4 regions of the Pyramidobacter sp. YE332 genome follow, and region 1 is predicted to be linked to each of the others. Evidence: riboswitches for the same ligand, from Rfam matches in the RefSeq annotation. Region 1 holds a riboswitch; each other region holds the start of a gene.

What was found. Region 1 has a riboswitch for cobalamin ahead of RAH42_RS01785 (methylmalonyl-CoA mutase family protein). Riboswitches for the same ligand answer to the same signal wherever they lie in the genome.
Region 2: linked by a shared signal. The riboswitch ahead of RAH42_RS10490 (sirohydrochlorin cobaltochelatase) and the one ahead of RAH42_RS01785 (methylmalonyl-CoA mutase family protein) in region 1 are both predicted to bind cobalamin.
Region 3: linked by a shared signal. The riboswitch ahead of RAH42_RS00600 (ABC transporter substrate-binding protein) and the one ahead of RAH42_RS01785 (methylmalonyl-CoA mutase family protein) in region 1 are both predicted to bind cobalamin.
Region 4: linked by a shared signal. The riboswitch ahead of RAH42_RS12765 (ABC transporter substrate-binding protein) and the one ahead of RAH42_RS01785 (methylmalonyl-CoA mutase family protein) in region 1 are both predicted to bind cobalamin.

Annotation. Positions count from the first base shown of each region.
Region 1 covers NZ_CP133038.1:374,527-379,775, reverse strand. The annotation lists gene RAH42_RS01795 (serine hydrolase domain-containing protein) at 1-1,033, opposite strand, end outside; gene RAH42_RS01790 (hypothetical protein) at 1,225-1,674, opposite strand; cobalamin riboswitch at 1,918-2,048, shown strand; gene RAH42_RS01785 (methylmalonyl-CoA mutase family protein) at 2,164-4,311, shown strand; gene scpA (methylmalonyl-CoA mutase) at 4,316-5,249, shown strand, end outside.
Region 2 covers NZ_CP133038.1:2,221,419-2,226,667, forward strand. The annotation lists gene RAH42_RS10475 (ABC transporter ATP-binding protein) at 1-574, opposite strand, end outside; gene RAH42_RS10480 (iron ABC transporter permease) at 598-1,614, opposite strand; gene RAH42_RS10485 (sirohydrochlorin cobaltochelatase) at 1,617-2,228, opposite strand; gene RAH42_RS10490 (sirohydrochlorin cobaltochelatase) at 2,210-2,509, opposite strand; cobalamin riboswitch at 2,645-2,836, opposite strand; gene RAH42_RS10495 (GNAT family N-acetyltransferase) at 3,057-3,467, shown strand; gene RAH42_RS10500 (AMP-binding protein) at 3,618-5,090, shown strand.
Region 3 covers NZ_CP133038.1:117,984-123,232, reverse strand. The annotation lists gene RAH42_RS00615 (hypothetical protein) at 1-301, shown strand, start outside; gene RAH42_RS00610 (hypothetical protein) at 298-1,401, shown strand; gene RAH42_RS00605 (L,D-transpeptidase family protein) at 1,515-2,177, opposite strand; cobalamin riboswitch at 2,282-2,488, shown strand; gene RAH42_RS00600 (ABC transporter substrate-binding protein) at 2,639-3,646, shown strand; gene RAH42_RS00595 (ABC transporter substrate-binding protein) at 3,838-4,842, shown strand; gene RAH42_RS00590 (iron ABC transporter permease) at 4,843-5,249, shown strand, end outside.
Region 4 covers NZ_CP133038.1:2,719,586-2,724,834, reverse strand. The annotation lists gene RAH42_RS12780 (NAD(P)-dependent oxidoreductase) at 132-1,010, shown strand; gene RAH42_RS12775 (hypothetical protein) at 1,007-1,573, opposite strand; gene RAH42_RS12770 (ISNCY family transposase) at 1,537-2,400, opposite strand; cobalamin riboswitch at 2,527-2,775, shown strand; gene RAH42_RS12765 (ABC transporter substrate-binding protein) at 2,928-4,472, shown strand; gene RAH42_RS12760 (ABC transporter permease) at 4,560-5,249, shown strand, end outside.

The DNA.
Region 1 (5,249 bases):
ACAGCACGATCACACCCCGGTCGAGTTCCGGCGACCAGGCGATGTGCGAGGAAACGCCGGGCAGGCTGCCGCCGTGGCGGTACACCGTGAGGTCGCGCATGAAGCCGACGCTCAGCCCGTAGCCGTAGAACTGATGATGCTTCGCCGCCACGCGGGGGCTTACCATGTCGCGGACGCTCCGTTCCGCGACGATCGCGCCCGCTTCGCCGCGGCCGCCGTTGAGGTACATGCGCAGATATTTTTTCAGGTCGGCCAGCGTGGATTTCATCGCGCCGCCGCCGTTGAGGACGAAGGCGCTGCGGTAAAAGTCGCGGTCGCCTTCGCTCACGCCGAGATCGTCGCTGTACAGCAGCGACGTGTCGGCGTCTTCGGAGGGACGCAGGAACTCGCAGGTGCTCCGGCCCATGCCGAGCGGCCCGAGGATGCGGCGTTCCACGTAGCGGGCGTACGATCCTTCGCCGCCGCAGCGGCGGACGATGTCGCTGAGGATGCCGTAGCCGTCGTTGCAGTAGCTCATGTATTCGCCGGGGCGTCCCAGCCGCGGCGCCGGCGCGTCCAGACCGCGCGCGACCTGTTCGACCGCCGCCTGGGCGACGCGGTCGTCGTAAGCCGTTTCCTGCGAGCGCGGATCGACGCCCAGTTTTTTCAGGAGGTCGGGCAGCAGCGCTCGCGGCATGGGGAAATAGCCGCCGCTGTGGCTGAGGAAGTGCGCCACGCTCACGGGCGCTTGCCCGCCGTTTTTGAATTCCGGGCAGTAGGCGGACGCCGGCACCTGCAGATCGACGAGCCCTTGCTCCGCCAGCTGCATCAGCGCCAGCGCGGTGAAAGACTTGGTCACCGAGGCCAGGCCGAAGATCGTGTTCTCGCCGACGGGCAGGCGGCGCGCCGCGTCGCGGAAGCCGAAAAATCTCTGATAGGCCGTACCGCTCCGATCGACGACGGCGACGGCAAGGCCGCGGGCGCGATGAGCCGTTATGATTTGTTCCGCATAGTCGCAGAAAGCGGACTCTTTCGTCCGAAAAGGATCTGTCATCGATGATTCTCCTTGAGAGCGTAAATTTTGAGGCGTGAAAACGGCCTTATTATAAACGAAGCGGGGCAAAACAGACGGCCAAGAGTCCCGTTCAGCCCGCCTTTGGGCGGCGGCTCGCGTGCCGGATAAAAAATACGCTGCGGAAGGGGGACAAAGCGACCCTTTCGCAGCGTATTTTTGTCGCCGTACGGTCAATGGCCGGCGGCGCTTTTTTCGCCGATGGAGGCGGCGATTTTGTTGGCTTCGGCGTCTTTGCCGAAGACGTAGACCATGAGGATGCGGCCGCGGCTTTCCAGCACGCGGACGTTGACCGGCTCGCCGTTCTGGACGAAATCCAGGCGCAGCGAGCCTTTTTTGTCGCGGCGGATGTCGTTCTTTTTCACGCCCACCGCGTCGGCCAGATTTTCGGCCACGCTCTTGACGGTGCCGCTCCGGGTGGTGGCGGCCTGGTCGACGATGACGGCGGCGCTCTCGTTCTGGTTGTAGATCAGGACCTGTTCGCCCTGTCTGAAGGACCAGCCCTCGGGGATCTCGACCGACAGATCGTAAAAATTGACGCTCATCGCCGCCAGAGGACGCGCGGCTGACAAGAAGAACAGCATCGTCAGCAGGACAACGTTCGACGCCAATATTTTTTTCATGCAAGACAGACCTCCTTTGCCGCCGGAGGCTTACGGACGCCTCCGGGAACCACGCCCTGATTCTAGCAGACGAAAAATGCCCGCACATGAGAGAAAACAACAATTCTTTGGACAGCCATGGCCGCCGCCGTTCGTTTTCTCTCTCGCGTCTTTTCGGCGGCGCGAAATACAACACTGAAACTTGAACCGTCTTTTTCCTTCCGAACGTTTCTTTTTGCCCTTTTGAGGTGGATTCGAGGGAATTTTTATTGTAGAATGAGAAGTCATGATATGCAGTTTCAGCCCGGGGAATTTGGTGAAAGACCAAAGCGGCCCCGCCACTGTGAGCGCGCTGCGCGCGAGTCAGGATACCGGCCTGAAACGGGGGGAACAGAGAGCGAATCTTGCGCGGGCGGGATTTCGCCGCGCAAGCGCGTTCTCTTCGCTGAATTTTTTCCGACAGCGGGGAAACGGGCAAAATTTTCAGCGTCAGGGAGGATTTGATTCATCATGGAAAAAGACCAGCAGAAATCTGCGCCGATCACTCCTGTCACCTTTGACGAGTTCAAAGTCCCCACGTACGAGGAGTGGAAGCAGGCCGCCGCAGTGGCTCTGAAGGGGGCGCCCTTCGACAAAAAAATGTTCACGAAGACGTTCGAGGGCATCACACTTCAGCCCATCTACACGGCCGCGGACGTGGAGAATCTGAAAGACTGCCATGCCTTTCCCGGAGCGCAGGACTTTTTGAGAGGCGTCAAGAGCGCGCCGCAGCACGATCGTCTCTGGGAGATCGCCCAGGGCGTCGATGCGCGCTGCCCGCGCCAAGCCGGCGAACTGGCCGCCGAGGAACTGAAAAGGGGCGCCACGGCCATCCACCCGGTGCTCGATTACTCCAGCACGCACGGTATGGACGTTCCCGCCCGCGAGCGTCGCGGCGTCAGCATCTGCGCGCTGGAACATCTGGAAAAGTTTTTCGCCGCCGCCGATCCGAGCGCGCACGAGCTGCACATCGCCGCCGGCGCGTCGGCCCTGCCGATGCTGGGTATGATCGCCGCCTGGTGCGAAAAGCACGGCGTCGCGCTTTCCAGCCTGAAAGGCTGCGTCGGCGCCGACCCCGTCGGCTCGTTGGCCCGCGACGGCTCGCTGAGCCGCTCGCTCGACAGCTTGTACGATGAGATGGCGCAGACGCTGCTCTGGGCCGAGAACCATCAGTGCGCGCTGCGCACGATCCTGATCCGCGGCAGCATTTACGCCAACGCCGGAGCGTCCGCCGTCCAGGAGACGGCCTGCGCGCTCGCCGACGCCGTCGCCGTGATCCGCGCCATGTCGGAGCGCGGCATTGCCCCCGACGCGACCGCCCACCATCTTCGCTTCGAAGTCGGGCTCGGCGCCAACTTCTTCATGGAGATCGCCCGCCTGCGCGCCCTGCGCGTGCTCTGGGCGCACGTGGCGCGCGCCTTCGGCTGCGAGGGCGAGAGCGCCAAGGTCAACGTGTTCGCCGAGACCTCGCCGTTCACCGCGACGGTCTACGATCCCTACGTCAACATCCTGCGCACGTCCACGCAGGCCTTTTCGGCCGCCGTGGCCGGCGTCGACGCCATGAACGTCAACTGTTTCGACTGGGCCGTCCGTCCCGCCACCGAGCAGGCGCGGCGCATCGCCCGCAACCAGCAGATCATGATGCAGACCGAGTTCAACTTCGACGCCGCCGTCGACCCCGCCGGCGGTTCCTGGTACGTGGAGACACTGACCCGCCAGGTCGAAGACCGCGTCTGGGAACTGTTCCAGAAAATCGAATCCGAAGGCGGAATCGTCAAGGCGCTGCAGTCCGGCCTGATCCAGAACGAGATCGGCGCCGTGCTCGCCGACCGCTTCAAGAAGCTCGCCACCCGCGCCGAACGCGCCGTCGGCAACAACATGTACGCCAACATGGCGGAAACGCCGCTCGACGTGCCCGCAAGCGACCTAGCCGAGTTCAAGGCCGCCCGCGAGGCCAAAGTGGCGGAGATCAAAGAACGCCGCTGCCCCGACTGCCTCGCCAAGGCGCTGAAAGACGTGGCCGAAAGCGCCAAATGCGGCAAGGGCGGCCAGGTCGTCCACGCCGCCGAGGCGTTCGCGGCCGAGGCGCTGCTGTCCGATCTGTGGAAAACTCTCGACGCCGCCGGCGCCTGCGAACTCAAAGTCGCGCCGCTTGAGCCGCACCGCTGGACCGAACAGTACGAAGCGCTGAGGAAGCGCACCGAAGACTACGCCGCCACAACCGGCGGCAACGTCAAAGTTTTCCTCGCCAACATGGGCCCCATCCCGCAGCACAAGCCGCGCGCCGATTTCAGCACGGGCTTCTTCGAGGTGGCTCGCTTCGAGGTGCTGAAGAACGACGGTTTCGAGACCGTGGAGCTGGCCGCCGAGGCCGCCGCGAAAAGCGGTGCCGACGCCGCCGTGATCTGTTCGACCGACGACACCTATCCCGAACTCGTGCCGCCGCTGGCCAAGCTGATCAAGGAGAAGCGCCCCGACATGACCGTGTTCCTCGCCGGCGCGCCCGCGCCCGAGTTCAAACAGAGCTATCTCGATGCCGGCGTCGACGATTTCATCCACGTGAAAGCCAACTGCCTCCAGGTCCTCACCGCCATGCAGAAGAAAAAGGGGATGTGCTAGAACCATGTATCAGAATCCTGATTTCACCAAGATCGCCTTCAAGGAAGAAAGCCGCGCCGAATCGCGTCAGGACTGGGAAGCGCGCGTCCTCAGGGAGACGGGCCGTTCCGTCTCCGAACTGTGCACGCGCACCATGGAGCAGATCGACGTCAAGCCGCTCTATACCGCCGACGACTACGCCGGCATGAACCATCTCGGTTCCATGGCCGGCATCCCGCCGTTCCTGCGCGGGCCGTATCCCACCATGTACGTCGCCCGTCCCTGGACGGTGCGCCAATACGCCGGTTTCTCCACGGCCGAGGAGTCGAACGCGTTCTACCGCCGCAACCTCGCCGCCGGCCAGAAGGGGCTCTCCATCGCCTTCGACCTGGCCACGCACCGCGGCTACGATTCCGACCACCCGCGCGTCGTCGGCGATGTCGGCAAAGCCGGCGTGGCCGTCGACTCGATCCTCGACATGGAGATTCTCTTCTCCGGCATCCCGCTGGGGCAGATGTCCGTCTCCATGACCATGAACGGCGCCGTGCTGCCCGTCATGGCCTTCTACATCGTCGCCGCGCAGGAACAGGGCGTCGACATGAAAGTCCTGAGCGGCACGATCCAGAACGACATCCTCAAGGAGTTCATGGTGCGCAACACCTACATCTACCCCCCCGCGGCCTCCATGCGCATCATCGGCGACATCTTCGCCTTCACCTCGCGCAACATGCCCAAGTTCAACTGCATCTCCATTTCCGGCTATCACATGCAGGAAGCCGGCGCCACCGCCGACATCGAACTGGGCTACACGCTGGCCGACGGCCTCGAGTACATCCGCACCGGCATGAAGGCCGGACTGGGCATCGACGATTTCGCGCCGCGTCTTTCCTTCTTCTGGGCCATCGGCAAGAACTACTTCATGGAAGTGGCCAAGATGCGCGCCGCGCGCATGCTCTGGG
Region 2 (5,249 bases), 930 kb from region 1:
CGTGGGCGACGACGATCACAGTTTTCCCGCCGGCGGCAAGCCCGCGCATGAGGCGGAAGGCATGCTGGGCCTGGCGGGGATCCATGGCCGAAGTCGGTTCGTCGAGCAAAAAGATGGGCGGATCCTGGGCCAGTACCATGGCGAGGAGCACGCGCTGCCGCTCGCCGCCCGACAGTTCGGTGACGGGGCGGAAGAGCAGCGACGCGATTTCCAGACGCTCGGCTGCCGCCTGAATGGCACGGTCGTCCGCGGGCGAGCGCCGAGCCAGCAGACGCTGGTACGGCAGACGGCCGAAACCGATCACGTCGTAGACGCTGAAAGCCGCTTTCATGACCGCCTGCTGGGCGACGACGCCGAGCAGGCGGCCGAGCTCGCGGCGAGGACAGCGCCGGATCTCGCGCCCGCCGAGCGCGAGGCTGCCCCGATAGGGCAAAAAACCGCCCAGCGTTTTGAGCAGCGTGCTTTTGCCGCTGCCGTTGGGGCCGATCAGAGCCGTCACCAACCCCGGTTCGACCGAGCCGGAAACGCCTCTGAGGACTTCGCGGTCCCCGTAGCCGGCGCTGAGATCGCGCAAACAATACGAAAGAGACGGCGCGGTCATTTTCTTTTCACCAGAATCCAGCAGAAAAAAGGGCCGCCGATCAGCGCCGTGATCACGCCGACGGGCAGTTCCCCGAGACGCTGGGCCGCTCCGTCCGCCAGCGCCGTCAGCAGAGCGCCGGCGAGGAAGCTGAAGACCAGCAGCGGCCGGTGCGAGGGCCCGATGAGGAGCCGCAGGACATGCGGCGCCACCAGCCCCACGAAACCGATGATGCCGAAACTGCTCACGCTCATGGCCGTGCCCAGCGATGCGGCGCAGAGCAGACGCCGCCGCAGTTTTTTCTCGTCGACGCCGAGCATTTCCCCCTGCCCTTCGCCGAGCGAGACGGCGTCGAGCCGTCGCCCGTAAAGCCAGGCCGGGACCAGCGTGATCGCCGCGCCCAGCCAGACCAGACGCGCCGCCGCGGGCGAAGCGCCGGAAAAACTGCCCATCAGCCAGAGCACGATCGCTCCCAGCTTGTCGTCGGCGACGGCCTTGAGAAGCGTCACCCCCGCCGAGAGCACGGCGTTGGCGACGATGCCCGCCAGCACCAGATACGCGCCGCTGCCGCCGTTTTTGCGCGCGATCAGATTGACCAGCGCCAGCGAACCGAGCGCGCCGGCGAACGCCGTCGGCGTCACCGCCAAGCGGTCGAAGAAAAATCCCACCGCGCCGCCGAACGCCGCGCCCGCGGCGATGCCCAGCGTGTAAGGTTCGGCCAACGGATTGGCCAAAAGCCCCTGCAGGACGACACCCGAGACGGCGAGCAGCCCCCCGGCTCCCGCCGCCGCGAAGAACCGCGGCAGGCGGACGGCGCGGATCACCAGCGCCTCGGCGGTCTCGCTCTCGGCGGCGGGAAGAAACGGCGAGAGCAGTTCAAAGACGCGGGAGAGTGGAATATTCCACTCTCCCTGCGTGATTCGCCACAGCGCCGTCAGAAAGAGCAGAACGCCGAGCGCCGCTCCGAGGCGGAAGTATCGCGCACGAAGTTGCGAACGCCAGCGCTCGAGATTTCCGACAGGCGACGGAGGCATGTTTACTTCATCATTTCCTTCAGGTGTTCCACGAAGGCGGCGGTAACGTTCTTGTCCTCGCCAAGGCCCTTGATGTAAGTCTCGACGGCGAAGCCTTCCTTCTTGAGGATGCTGTACCAGGACTCCGGATCGTCTTTGTCGGCCATGTCGTTGTTGGCGTGGTCGCCGGCCACGATCATCAGCGGCGAGACGAGCGTCTTCTTGTAGCCGGCTTTCTTCAGCGCGGCGACGACGTCTTCGATCAGCGGCGTGTTCTCGACGGTGCCGATGAAGAAACGGCCGTCGGCGACTTTGTTTAGGGCGACCTGAAGCTGGCTGTACATGGCGTTGGCGATATGGTGCGGCGTGCCGTGTCCCATCAGCACGACGGCGGTGTCCTTGCCGGCGAGTTTTTCGAATCTCTTCACGAGGATCGCGGCCATCTCGTCGCAGCCTTCGACGCTGGACAGGAACGTCTTGCCGAGGCGCAGATCCTTGATGCCGTATTTGCCTTTCAGTTCGCCCCAAGCTTCGACAACGTTCTTGATCTCGTCGTATTCGGCGCCGGGGATGATGTGCGTCGGCATCACGCCGACCGTAGCGAACCCTTCGTCGTTCAGCTGCGCCAAAGCCATGACGGGCGTGGGGGAACGTTCTTCTTGCCTTCGCGGGCCAGCTTGCGGCGGATGATGTTGGAGGTAAAGGCCAAGCGCACCTCGGCGCCGGGGAACGCCTTTTTGGCGGCGACGACCAGATTGTCGATCGCTTTGCGGGCGCTGGGCATGGAGGTGCCGAAAGAGGTGATCAGGATGGCCTGTTTCTCTTCCTTTTTGGCTTCCTTGGCGCAGGCGATCCCGGAGAAAGCGACGGCCACGAGGGTGACGGCGAGAATCATGGACTTAAAGGACATATTCATCAGACGACCTTTCATGAAATTTTTTTCCGAAGCTCGGGCCTCGGGAGACAAAAAAAGACACGACCCTGCGTCGTGTCCTTCCGCCGCGGCTGTCACTGGTCAGCCGCACAGGAGTTCGCCCACGCAAACATTCCCCCTTTGCAAGCTCCCTTTAAAGAATATTCTGGCTTCTCTTCATCCTCGTCCGAGTCTTCCCAATAACGCGATCAGTGACGTGCTTCGGATTTGTCCGAGTTACAGCGGCGGGGCCGCGCCGGATTTCCACCGGCTTCCTCTTTAAACGGAGTTCCATGTTCGATTGCCGTCATTATAACACGGAGTCGCAGCCGCTTCAATGAAACATAACGAAGATGAAAACGTTTTTTGCGCGGCGGAAAATGACGAAGCCCCGGCTCCGTGCCGAAGAAACGCGCCGCCGAATTTTTGGGGGCGGACGCGGCGACAAAATTCTGCAATCGGCGCTTGCCAATTTGGCGGCGAAAAATTACCATATAACCGGTGATCGAAGAAAATATCGCGTTACATTTCTCATGGAGGTGCTTCTTAATTGGAAAATTCACTGCGCCTTGAAGTGGTTACATCGCTCCGCCCCGAGGCGGTCGTCGATCTTTACATGGATGCCGGCTGGTGGGAAGAGGGCTGGAGCGAAGACGTCATCCCCGCGATGGTGGCCAATTCCTTCCGGTTCGTGGCGCTGTTCGACGGCGGCGAGCTGGTCGGCATGGGACGCGCCCTTTCCGACGGCGTCAGCGACGCTTACATTCAGGACATCGTGGTGCGCACCGATTACCGCGGTCAGGGCTGGGGGAAGAAGATCGTTTCCCGGCTTGTGAAGGAACTCCGCGCCGTCGGGATCGACTGGATCGGTCTGGTCGGCGCTCCGGGCACCCAAGCCTTTTACGAGAAGCTCGGCTTCAGCGAAATGCCCCAGTTCGTGCCCATGAAGTATCAGTGCTGAGCCGGACTGAAGACATAAAAGCATCCGTTTGCCTTGAAAAGGAGAATCGTGTAGAATTCTTGAAATGCGTCCTTGCCAGGGCGCGCCAAGCTGAGAAATGAGCCGGCCGGCGCGGAGATTCTGCCGCCGCTTTATCTGAGGAGGAAACAAATGGAACGTCTTGAAGATCTCCTGCTGGAGAGTTTGAGAAAACGCGCCGCCGCGGATGTGTTTTGGTGGGACGGGGAGTGGCTGAAGGGGCAGGCGCTGCTGGACGCCGTCGCCGCGGAACGCGAAGCGCTGACGGCGGCCGGTTTCAAAGAAGGGCAGCGGCTCATGACGCTGCTGCCCAACTGCCCGGCGCTGCTGACGTTGACTCTTGCCGTCTGGACCCTGAAAGGCACGCTGGTCCCGCTGAACATGCGCGCCGGCACCGACAATCTGCTGCCCACCATCGACCTCGTGCAGCCGTTCGCGATCGCGGTCGCGCGCGGCGACGCCAAAGCCGCAGCGGGCGTGCTGCGCTACCCCGTCGTGGAGATCGAGCCGACGACAGGCACGCTTGACAAATTCCGCGGCGTGGAACGCAAAACGACGACGTCCGACTGGGCCGTGTTCTTCACGACCTCGGGCACGACCGGCCTGCCCAAGGCCGTGCCGCTGAGCCACGAAAATTTCGTCGACAACGTGCGCTCGATCTGCAAACATTTCCCGATTTATCCGAGCGACACGATCATCTGGGCGCTGCCGAACTTCCACTCCTTCGGCCTGACGCTCTCCATGCTGCTGCCCCAATACGCCGGCGCGAAAGTCGCCGCCGTGCCCGCATTCATGCCGCCGCTGAAAACGCTCGAGGCGATCCGCGACGCCGGCTGTACCGTGCTGTTCCTCGTGCCCGCCATGCTCGAGTTCCTGAAGCGTTCGGCCGCACACAATCCCATCGAGATCAACTCGGTCCGCGCCGTCATTACCGGCGGCGACCGGCTCAATACGATGCTCGACCAGGCCAGCATGGAGCTGTTCGGCCATCCCATTCTCGAAGGCTACGGCACGACCGAGTGCTCACCCGTCGTCACCTTCAACAACGACGAAAAGACGCGCAAGCTCGGCACCATCGGTCCCGTCCTGCCCGGCTACGAGTGGAAAGTCTGCGATCAGCAGGGCAACGCGCTGCCGCCGGAAACGCCCGGCGTGCTCAAACTGCGCGGCAAGTCCGTGTTCCACGGCTACTACGAAGCGCCCGAAGTCACCGCCGAGCGCCTCGCCCCCGACGGCTGGTACGACACCGGCGACGTCGTCAAATACGACGCGGACGGCTACATCACCGTGCTCGACCGCCTCACCGACATCATCATCGTCGGCGGTTTCAACGTCTATCCCCAGGAAGTGGAACGCATCCTCAACGTCCATCCGTCGATCGCCCAGGCGGCCGTCGTGGCCATGCACCACCTCGTCAACGGCGAGATCCCGCGCGCTTTCGTCGTGCTCAAGGAAGGCGCTTCGGTCACCGACCGCGACATCATCGAATACTGCAAGGGCAAACTCGCCAACTACAAGATCCCGCGCAAGGTCGATTTCGTCGAGAGCCTGCCCGTGTCGCCTTCGGGCAAGATCCTGCGCCGCAAGCTGAGAGAGCTTGAGTGACGTCTGGCCGGCCCAAAAGCTTTCGCCGCCCGGGCGAATTTTTTCAGAGGTGAGAGAAGAAGTGAAGAAATTTGTCCTGGCGCTGCTGCTGACGTTCGCATTCATGCCGGCGGCGTTTGCCGCGCGCATGCGGCTGACGGTGCCGGAAGAGGCGCCGAT
Region 3 (5,249 bases), 260 kb from region 1:
GATGCTGCACAGCCTTTCCGTCGCCAACATGGCGTCGAGCTATCACGTGCGAAAAGACGGCGCCATCACGCCGGTCTACATGTACACCATCGACATCACCGAGAACGTCACCAACAAGGTAGTCGCGGCCCGCGAGCGCATCGCCGTCGTGCCGATGAACACCAACGTCCAGGACTTCGTCGTCAACTGCGAACGCGCGCTGATCGGCGCCGTCGCCCGGGAGCAGGTGGAGGCGATGGAAGTCCCCGCCGAGGAATTCGTCGTCGTCAAAAACGCGCAGCGTGAGGAGGCGGGCAAATGAATTTCGAAATGCCGAAATATCGCCACCCCGATTTTGAGCAGGAGTTCCTGAAAAACGCGCCCAACTGCCGTCTCGAAACCGTCGAGCGCGACGGGATCAGCCCCCGTCGTTACCACGCCCTGTCGGTCTACCCCGAGTATTTCAAGATCAACGACAAATGGGTACTGGCGACGCAGAGCCGCATGGACACCGTCTGCGTGGCCCGCGACACGCCCGGCCGGGAGCGCGTCGAGATCGTCGAGTTCCGTAACCTGAAAAAAGGCGACAAAGTCGTGATCGGCCGTACCGAAGACGCCAGCGAAGGCATCTACGTGTGGACGCAGGGCTTCCTCGCCGAAACCGCGACCTCCGACACCTTCGCTTTCCGCGAAGGCCGTTCGCGCGAGACCGCCTACTCGCTCGACTACGACACGCTCTACGAAGTGCTGCGGCACGAGCGCGAACACCGCGGCTACGTGACGCTCGTCATCGGTACGGCGCTGGCCCTCGACCAGAACTCGCGTCTTGGCCTGGAGCGCCTGATCCGCAACGGCTACGTGCAGGCCGTCTTCTGCGGTTCCGAAACCGCCGCTTTCGATCTCGAGCGCGGCGTCTTCGACACGTCGTGGGGACAGAAAATCTTCGAACACGAGCAGAACAGCACCTACAACCTCTACGACACCATCAACCTCGCCAACTCCTACGGTTCGCTGGAAGCGCTCGTCGCCTCCGGCAAGGTCAAAGACGGCTTCGTCAAGGCCTGCGTCGAATGCGGCACAGCTCTGGTCATGGCCGGCACCATCCGCGACCGCCTGGCCCTGCCCGGCGCCTGCAACAACGTCTACGCCGCTCAGAACGCCATGCGCGTCCACGCCCGCAAGACCTCGACCATGATCATGATGTCAGCGATCCTTTACACCATCGCCACCGGCAACATGACCCCCTCGTACAACGAGTTCGACGGCGTCGTCCGTCCCGTCTACATGTATACCGTCGACGTGCAGGAATTCGCCGTCAACAAGCTGTCCGACCGCGGCACCGTCACGGCCGTCAGCATGGTCACCAACACGCAGGATTTCGTGCGCAACCTCGACCGCGCGCTGAACAGGCCTCAGGATTGATCCGCGGCGATAAAAACTGCCCCGCCTTTCTCGCTTGCCGAGAAAGGCGGGGCAGTTTTTATCGCCGCGGCGAATGATGAAAGAAATGGCTTTTGTATTCGGTATGGCTCCGTCTAAAAACGGGCGAGACGCTCCGCTTTCGGGACGATGACGATCCAGGCGCCGTCGTGGCACTGGCGCAGCAGCTCGATCATGTCCCGGCGTTCGAGCGAGAGGCAGCCGGCGGTGGTCCAGTGGCGGCGGGATTTGACGTGGACGAAGATGGCCGACCCTCGTCCCGGCACGGTGGGGTCGGAGTTGTAGCCGACGGCCATGGCGTAATCGTACTGATAGTAGTCGGCCAGGTGTTCGCCGTGGATTTTTTTCGCGCTCTCCACCCAGGTGTTGTAGATTTTCGGCTGGTTTACGTCGTCGGCCCAGTAGGAGGAGGGCGTCACTGGGCGCCATTTCATGGCCGTGCCGGGGTTGGGCTTGTTGCCGAAGGCGTGCAGGATCGGGAAGGCGCCGACGGGCGTCTTTTTGTCGCCCTCGCGCTTGTTTTCCGTCAGCCCCAGCTTGCCGTAGCCGCACGGCGCTTCCAGCGTCTTTTGCCAGGCGCCGGCATCGCTTTTCTTCCACAGGGTCAGGGTGCGGTCGACGACGAGGATGATCTCGCCGGTTTTCTGCGCCGTCCGCGTGGCCGCGAGCAGCTCGCGCAGATCGGCGCCCATGGCGGGCGCAGCCAACGCCGCGGCGGCGAAAAGCGCCGGGAAAATTTTTGCAAGAATACGTTTCATAACGAGCGACCTCCCCTTCGGAATGATCCCATTTGGTGAGCCAAGCATAGCACAAAAACGCCGCGCTGTCTGCGCGGGTCCCGCTTCAGTCCCGTCCTGCCTCAGGATTTGACAGGGGGCCTGGAGGCGCTTAAAATATGTGAAAATGGAACGTCGCCGGGCGTCGGAAGCAGGTGAAAATCCTGCGCGGCCCCGCCACTGTAACCCCTGACGAAGCGGTATCACGCTCACTGAAGGCTTTCGGCCTTTGGGAAGGGCGCCGCGGAGGACGATGGGGAGTCAGGATACGCGCCGGGCGACGCGAAGGAAGGCTTTTGCGCGGGCGAAATCTTTTCAGGGCAGCAGATATCACTGTCTCTAAAGGCACGGCCGCGGACCGTGTCTTTTTTTATGCCCGCGTTTTCTATAGAGGCGAGCCGGCGGGGGCCGGGTCACGTTTTTTTGCGCAGGAGGTTCACAGCATGAAAAAGATTCTTCGCAGCTTTTTTGCGGCAGCCGGTTTACTGGCCATAACCGCGGCGTCCTTCGCGGCGGAGACCGTTTATCCCGTAACCGTCGAGAACGGCGACCGCAAGATCGTCTTCGAAAAAGCGCCCGAGCGCGTCGTCACCAACGGCGACAGCAACATCATTGAACTGATGTTCGCCCTCGGCCTCGAAAGCCGCATGGCGGGCTACGCGGGATTCCCCGAGTACGGCGGTCAAGTCTCGCCGGAATACCGGGAGAAGCTCAAGGCGATCCCCGTTGCCGCGCCCGGCTACATCACGCTGGAAGCGCTGCTTGGCACCGATCCCGACTTTTTCCTGTCGGGTTACAACTACGGACTTGACATCCCCGGCAGCACGGCCGGCGGTGCCATCACGCCCGAAGAGCTGGAAAAGCACGGCGTCAAGAGCTACGCCATCACCGAGTCGCTGATCCACGTGATGAAAAAGCCCATCGTCAGCCTCGAGGACACCTACGCCGACCTGACCAAGCTGGGCGTGATCTTCGACGCGCAGGACAAGGCGCGGCAGGTGATCGACGGCATGAAAGCGCGCGCCGCGGCGGTGGAAGCCAAGCTGTCGCAGCTCGACTTGGCCAAGCCCTTGAACGTGTTCATCCATCCCACCTGGAGCGCCCCCGATCAGCCTCCCCGTTCCAACGGCGCTCAGGCCATGCCCAGCGCTCTGGTGACGATGGCGAAGGCGCGCAACATCTTTGCCGACGTCGACGGCAGCTGGATCAAGGTGACGTGGGAAGAGGTCGTCGCGCGCAATCCCGACGTGATCCTGCTGCTGGAAGCCGGTACGACGAACGGCGAGGAACGTAAAAAGCTGCTGCTCGAGAATCCCGCGCTGCAGGGCGTGAACGCCGTGAAGGATGGGCGCGTTTACATCATTCGCATCGAAGACGCCTATCCCGGCCCCCGCGCCATCCGCGGCCTGGAACTGATTTCCAAAGCCTTTTATCCCGAACTGTTCAAGTAGCTGAAAGAAGCTTTTCAGGAGGCCTGCCGTTGCGTCCGTAAGGCGTGCGCGCAGAAGGACGGACGGCGCTCCGTCGTGCGTTGAAAAAATGCAGGCCCTGTTCTCGTGGAACGATCCGCGGAGCAGGGCTTTTTTCGCAGCCTTTCGGGGCCGCGTCGCTTTGTCATCTTATTTGAATCGGAGGTCCTATGATGAGGAAATCGCTTCACGTCATTTTTGCGGCGCTGCTGAGCGCCGTTTTTTTCGCCGCAGCCGCAGGCGCGGCAGAAACGGTTTATCCCGTAACCGTCGAGAACGGCGACCGCAAGATCGTCTTTGAAAAAGCGCCCGAGCGCGTCGTCACCAACGGCGACAGCAATATCATCGAGCTGATGTTCGCGCTTGGTCTTGAAGACCGGCTCGTAGGTTATGCGGGATTCCCCGGCTCGAAACACCAGGTTTCCCCCGAATACCGCGAGAAGCTGGCGAAGATCCCCGTGGCCCAGGAAGGTTACATTGCGCTGGAAACTTTGCTCGGCGCCAATCCCGACTTTTTCCTGTCGGGCTACAACTACGGCCTCGATATCCCCGGCAGCACGGCCGGCAACGCCGTCACGCCCGAAGAGCTGGAAAAGCATGGCGTCAAGAGCTACGCCATCACGGAATCGCTGATCCGCGTGATGGACAAGCCGCCTGTGACGCTGGAAGATACCTATAACGACCTTCGCACCCTGGGCGTGATTTTCAACGTGCAGGATAAGGCCGAGGCGGTGATCGCCGGCATGAAAGCGAGAGTCGCGACCGTAGGGGAAAAACTTGACGGCGTGAGAGAAAGTCCGCGCGTGTTCATCTTCCGCAGCTTCGGAACGCCCAACGAAGACGTGCCTCGCTCCTGCGGCGGACAGGCCATGCCCAGCGCTCTGCTCCGCTTGGCGCATGCCGCCAACGTCTTCGACGACGTGGAAAGCAGCTGGATCAAGGTGACGTGGGAAGAAGTCGTCGCCCGCGATCCCGACGTGATCCTGATCCTCGAATACCGCGCCACGCCGGAAAACGAAAGCAAGGCCATGCTGCTCGACCATCCCGCGCTGCAGGGCGTCAAAGCCGTCCGCGACAAAAAACTGATCTACATGTCGGTGGACGAAGTCTATCCGGGTCCGCGAGCCGTTCGCGGACTGGAACTGATCGCTCGCGGGCTGTATCCCGCGATATTTTAAGTGAACCGGTTCTTTGTCAAACGAGATCTGGCGCCGCTGCTGATCCTCTTGACGATCCTGCTGTTTTTCAGCGTAACTCTGGGAGTATCGATGGGGACGGCGCCGCTGCCGTTCCGGCATGTGTGGGGCATCATCCTCCATCAGATGTTTCCGGACTGGCAATGGTTCGGGGCGGAATGGCCGCGCAACGAAGTCGGTATCGTCTGGATGATCCGTTTCCCGCGCGTGCTGCTCGGCGCTGTCGTCGGCGCGGGCCTTGCCACCGCGGGGGCGGTGATCCAGTCGCTGGTCCGCAATTCGCTGGCCGATCCCTATCTGCTGGGGATTTCTTCGGGCGCATGTGCGGGGGCGGTGTTTGCCATGCTCTTCATGACGCGGGTTTTCGGCATCGCTCTGACCGGCATGTC
Region 4 (5,249 bases), 430 kb from region 1:
ACCGGCTTGATAAATATCCAGCGGAGAAAACTCGTGGCTCTTCATGCGAACGATCCGTGCTAGAATAAAACAAAAAGGAAGACGAGCGCGGCTTGCGCCGCGCGGGATCTGATGAAAAAGGAGAGATTCTGATGACTTTGAAGAAGATCGGTTTTGTCGGGCTGGGCGTGATGGGGAGAGCGATGGCGGCGAACCTGATGAAAGCCGGTTTCGAGCTGACAGTCTATAATCGCACGAAAGCTTCCGCCGAAACGTTGCTGGCATCCGGCGCGGCATGGGCCGACAGCCCCGCCGCGGTGATGCGCGCGGCCGAGGCGGTGATCACGGTCGTCGGCTATCCGCGCGACGTGGAGCAGGTCTACTTCGGCGAAAAAGGTCTGTTCGCGGGCTTTGCTCTGGGCAAGCTGGTCATCGATATGACCACCTCGTCGCCGCTGCTGGCCGCGAAAATCGGCGCCAAAGCGCGGGAGCTGGGCGGCGAGGCGCTCGACGCGCCCGTTTCCGGCGGCGACGTAGGGGCGCGCGAGGCCAAGCTGACGATCATGGCCGGCGGCCCGGAAGCGGCGTTCAAGCTGGCGGAGCCGCTGTTCGCCGCCATGGGCAAAGAATGGAGGCTTCAGGGCACATGGGGCGCGGGGCAGCATACCAAGATGGCCAACCAGATCGCCATCGCGTCCAACATGATGGGCGTCTGCGAAGCGCTGGCCTACGCGCGCACGGCCGGGCTCGATCCGCAGTCGGTTCTGACCAGCATCTCCGGCGGCGCGGCGGGCAGCTTTTCGATGAGCAACTTGGCGCCGCGCATGCTGAAGGGCGATTTCAAGCCCGGGTTTTACGTCAAGCACTTCATCAAGGACATGGGCATCGCCCTCGACTGCGCGCGGGAGATGAAGCTCGACCTGCCCGGGCTGGAGCTGGCCGACAAACTTTACCGCCGCCTGGCTGACGAAGGCGGCGAAAACGACGGTACCCAGGCGCTGTACAAACTGTATCTTGCTTCGCGTGCCTAGTTCCTTCGCAAACGACCCCCGGCGTCGCGGCAGTGGCACCGGACGGGCCATTGGGACGCTTTCCCTGGACAATGCTGCGGGTAAGCCACGCTTTCTTTGACGCTGGGAATGAGGATTCCGGCGGTGTGCGCTTTCACAAGCCCGCTTTTCCGTTTCTTTGCCGATGCCTCATCGGAGTTGACTCGTTTTTGACTTTCAACCTCCTTCATCTCGATCCGTCTGCCCTTGGAAACACCCCAGATCCGCCCGGTCGACGTTTCACGCACCTCAACCGTCGTTTGGGCCATCCCGAGGCAATCGTCCGCCGCCGGAACGTACCGACGACCTCCGTAGGAGATCATGCCGCCGTGATCCGTCCTGCGAGATTCGCGACGCGCAAAGAGAAAATCCAAATCGACTTTTCCTTCCGGCTTCACATAAACGTCCTCTCCCTCAGCCGGATTGACGGCAAACTTCCGATTGTGCCTGGCGATGAGCTTGGGCAAAACCTCGTTGGCCGCCGTGATATCCGAGACGCCAAGCAGCCTCAGCTCCCCGGCAGCCTGTCCTGCATCGTGTTCCAAAGACGTTCGACACGCCCCTTCGCCTCCGGCGTCAAGGCAAAGATCTGCCCGATCCCAAGATCCTTCAGCCCCCGTCCGAAACAACTTAACGGCTCCTCCTTCCCCGCCTCATTCCCTTCATTTTCTTCATTCCCTTCGATCCGATCCTCATCATCCTGCGCCCGTGCCTTTGGAGAGCGGAAAATCGTATGCCGGTCGCTGTAAATCGCCATCGGCAGCCCATACCCCTCGATCCCCATCCCCAGCGCGGCGACATAGCCCGCCATACATTCGTTCTCAGTGAAACAGGCGCCAGTCACGATCCCCGTCGCATCGTCAATATAAGCGTGCAGCGTCGCACGCCCGTTCCCCCTGCCAAACCATTCAAACGACGTGGCGTCAGTCTGCCACAACATCCCCGCGGCCACCTTCCGCGGTCGAGAACGGTGAAGCTTCGGCCGCCGCCGCGCACTCTTCTTGCTCCTGATCCCCTCGTCCTTCAGAATGCGGACGACACTCGAACGACTGATCCCGATCCCCTCTCGTTCGTTCAGGCATTCCGCAAAGTGAGAGAAGTTGAAATCGTAATAGACCTCCTCATACGCCTTCAGCACCGACTCCCGAACCTCATCTCCGATCCTGCGCCGAGACGTTCTGCCGCGGTTGCCGTGAACAAGCCCCGCCGCCCCTTGAACGACGAACCTCTTTTTGATCCTGATGATTTGCCGTTGACAGAGCCCCAGCTTTTCCGCCGCCTCCCTGTTCGTCATGCGTCCGTCGACAAGCGCTCCGATAATCCTGATACGATCCAGTTCCTTTTGTGACAATGTCATTCGCTCCTGTTTCATGAACGGTATTATCTCAGAGTGACATTTTCTTGGAACAGTTATGGGGGACTTTATCACTGAACAACGACATCTCTTCTTTGTCGTCAATTGATTTTTTCACGAAGTTATATTAAACTCGCTGCATGGAAAGAATTGCGGAAAATGTGTCGCCGTTTCCCTTCCGTTCGGCGGAAACGGCGTAAATGGAATGGGGTGAAAATCCCCGCGCGGCCGGCACTGTAAGCGCGAGGTCACGCCGAAGCGCCGCCGTGGTATGGGCGCCGGGACGAAAGTCCGTCACTGTGGCTTCGCCATGGGAAGACAGGCGTGAACGCGGCAAGACCATCGTCTTCCAGAGCGCGAGTCAGGAGACTTACACATTTTCGAAAGAAGCGTTCGCCGTGCCCAAAGCGAGCGCCGAGTGCGCGTGAAAACGGACGCGCCGGTTTGTGTCCTTGCGGACGCAGCCGGCGTGTTTTTTCGTTTTCACTCTCCGGCCAAAGCGCCAAGAGCGCGGTTTTCCGCGCAAGCATACTTTGGAGGCAGACATGAAAAAGAGTTTTCTTGCGGCGTTGGCTCTGGCAGCCGTGCTCTGCGGCACGGCCATGGCGAAGGACGAGATCGTGATCTCTACGGGCGTCAACATGGTGGCGGGCAAATTCGATCCCATTCTCGGGCACGGCGTATGGGGGCCCGATATTTTTCACTGCCACCTGCTGAAGTCGGGAAAGGACAACGTGCTCGAAAAAGATCTGGCGATACGCGAGAAAATCAGCGGCGACGGTCTCAGCTACACGTATGAGATCCGCCGCGACGCAAAGTTCGCCGACGGCACGCCGCTGACCGCCCAAGACATCGTCTTCACCTACGAGAAGACCAAGGCCAGCGCTTCGGCCGCCGACCTGACGGTCATGGAGAGCGTGAAGGCCCTCGACGATTTCACGGTAGAATTCACGTTGAGCGAGCCTTCGTCGCTGTTCCCTTACGCTCTGAGCTTTGTGGGCATCGTGCCGGCGCACGCTTATCACGAAGCGTACGGCGACCGGCCGGTGTGTTCGGGAGCCTGGCGCGTCGTCGATTTCCAGAAAGATCAGCAGTTGATTCTCGAACCGAACCCCTATTATTACGGCACAAAATCGCCGTTCCGGCGTGTCACGATTCTCAAGATCGACGAAGACGCGGCGTTGGCCGCCGCTCAATCGGGGCAGCTGGATCTCGTCCTCGTCAATTCCGAGTACGCGCACTCGGCGGTGGAAGGGATGGAGCTGCTGAGCCTCGACGTCCTGGGGACGTTGGCGGTGAACCTGCCGGTCATTCCGGAGGGAACGGCCCCCGACGGAAGCAAGACGGGCAACAACGTGACGTGCGACCCCGCGATCCGCAAGGCGCTGGATATCGGCATCAACCGCCGGCAGCTGGTGGAACGCGCTCTGAACGGCATGGGCACGCCGGCCTGCTCGATTGGCAGCGACACGCTTCCTTGGGCGGCTCATATCGATTTTGAGGACAATCGCGTCGAAGAAGCCAAAAAGCTCCTCGAAGACGCCGGCTGGAAAGATACCGACGGAGACGGCATCCGCGAGAAAAACGGCGTCAAGGCCGAGTTCACCGTCACCGGCCGCAGCAACGATCTGGATCGCTACAATACGGTGGTGGCGCTGGCTGATAACGCCAAAGCTCTCGGCATCCGCATCATCGCCAGATCGGCGCCCTGGGCGGAATGCCGAAAAGCCCGCGCGGTCCCTACGTGTTGGAGCGTCGGCGCTCCCAGCCCCATGGACTTCAGACTGTATTACCATTCCTCCAACATCAACAAGGCCGTCATCAACAATCCGTCGTCCTACAGCAATCCCGACGTCGACGCGCTCATCGACCAGGCGATGCGCGCCACGGACCAGAACACGGCCAGCGCGTTCTGGAGCAAGGCCGAGGCCCGTGCCGCCGCGGACGTGCCGTTTCTGTACATCAGCCGTCCCCGGAACAATTATCTCGTCCGCAAGGGGCTACGCCTCCCCCCGCTGAATAAGATCCCCGTACGCAATCAGGGACTTTCGGTCGTCGAGAACATGAACGAGTGGTCCTGGGACGACTGAGGCTTTTCATGAAGTTCTGCCGAAAGGCGGAATTCAGCCATGCTTTCGTTTTTTCGACACAGGACAAAGGAAGGAGCTCCCGTTCCCGTGAATAAAAGCCTTCTGAAATATCTGAGCGGCTCGCTGACGCGAATGCTGCTCTTGCTTGCATCCGCTTCGATGCTCAGTTTCTTTCTGGTCACCGCCTCGCCGATGAACGCCGTCGACGCCTTTCTGGGCGAGATCAACGTCTCCGACGAACAGCGGGCCCACATCGAAGAACAATGGGATTTGGACAAGCCGCCGCTCCAGCGCTATGTGATCTGGGCAAAACGCGCGCTTCACGGCGATTTGGGCAGGTCGGTGTCGCTGCATCAGCCGGTTGCGTCGGTGCTGCGCGAGCGTTTCAAGGCCTCGCTGCTGCTGATGGGCACGGCATGGACGCTCTCCGGCGCGCTGGGGCTCGTTCTTGGCGTCGCCGCCGGCACGTATCGCGACAGCTGGCTCGATAAGATCGTCAGGACGTTCAGCCTCGTGCTGGCGTCGACGCCGACGTTCTGGATCGGTCTGCTGGTGCTGGTGGTCTTCGCCGTCGAGCTGCGCTGGTTCCCGCTGGGACTCTCCATTCCGATCGGGCGCCTCGCCTCGGAGGTCACCTGGGGCGAACGGCTCCATCACCTCGTCCTGCCGGCGCTGACATTGTCCATCACAGGCGTGGCCAACATCGCGCTGCACACGCGGCAGAAGCTGATCGACGTGCTCGAGAGCGAGTACGTCGTCTTCGCCCGCGCCCGCGGC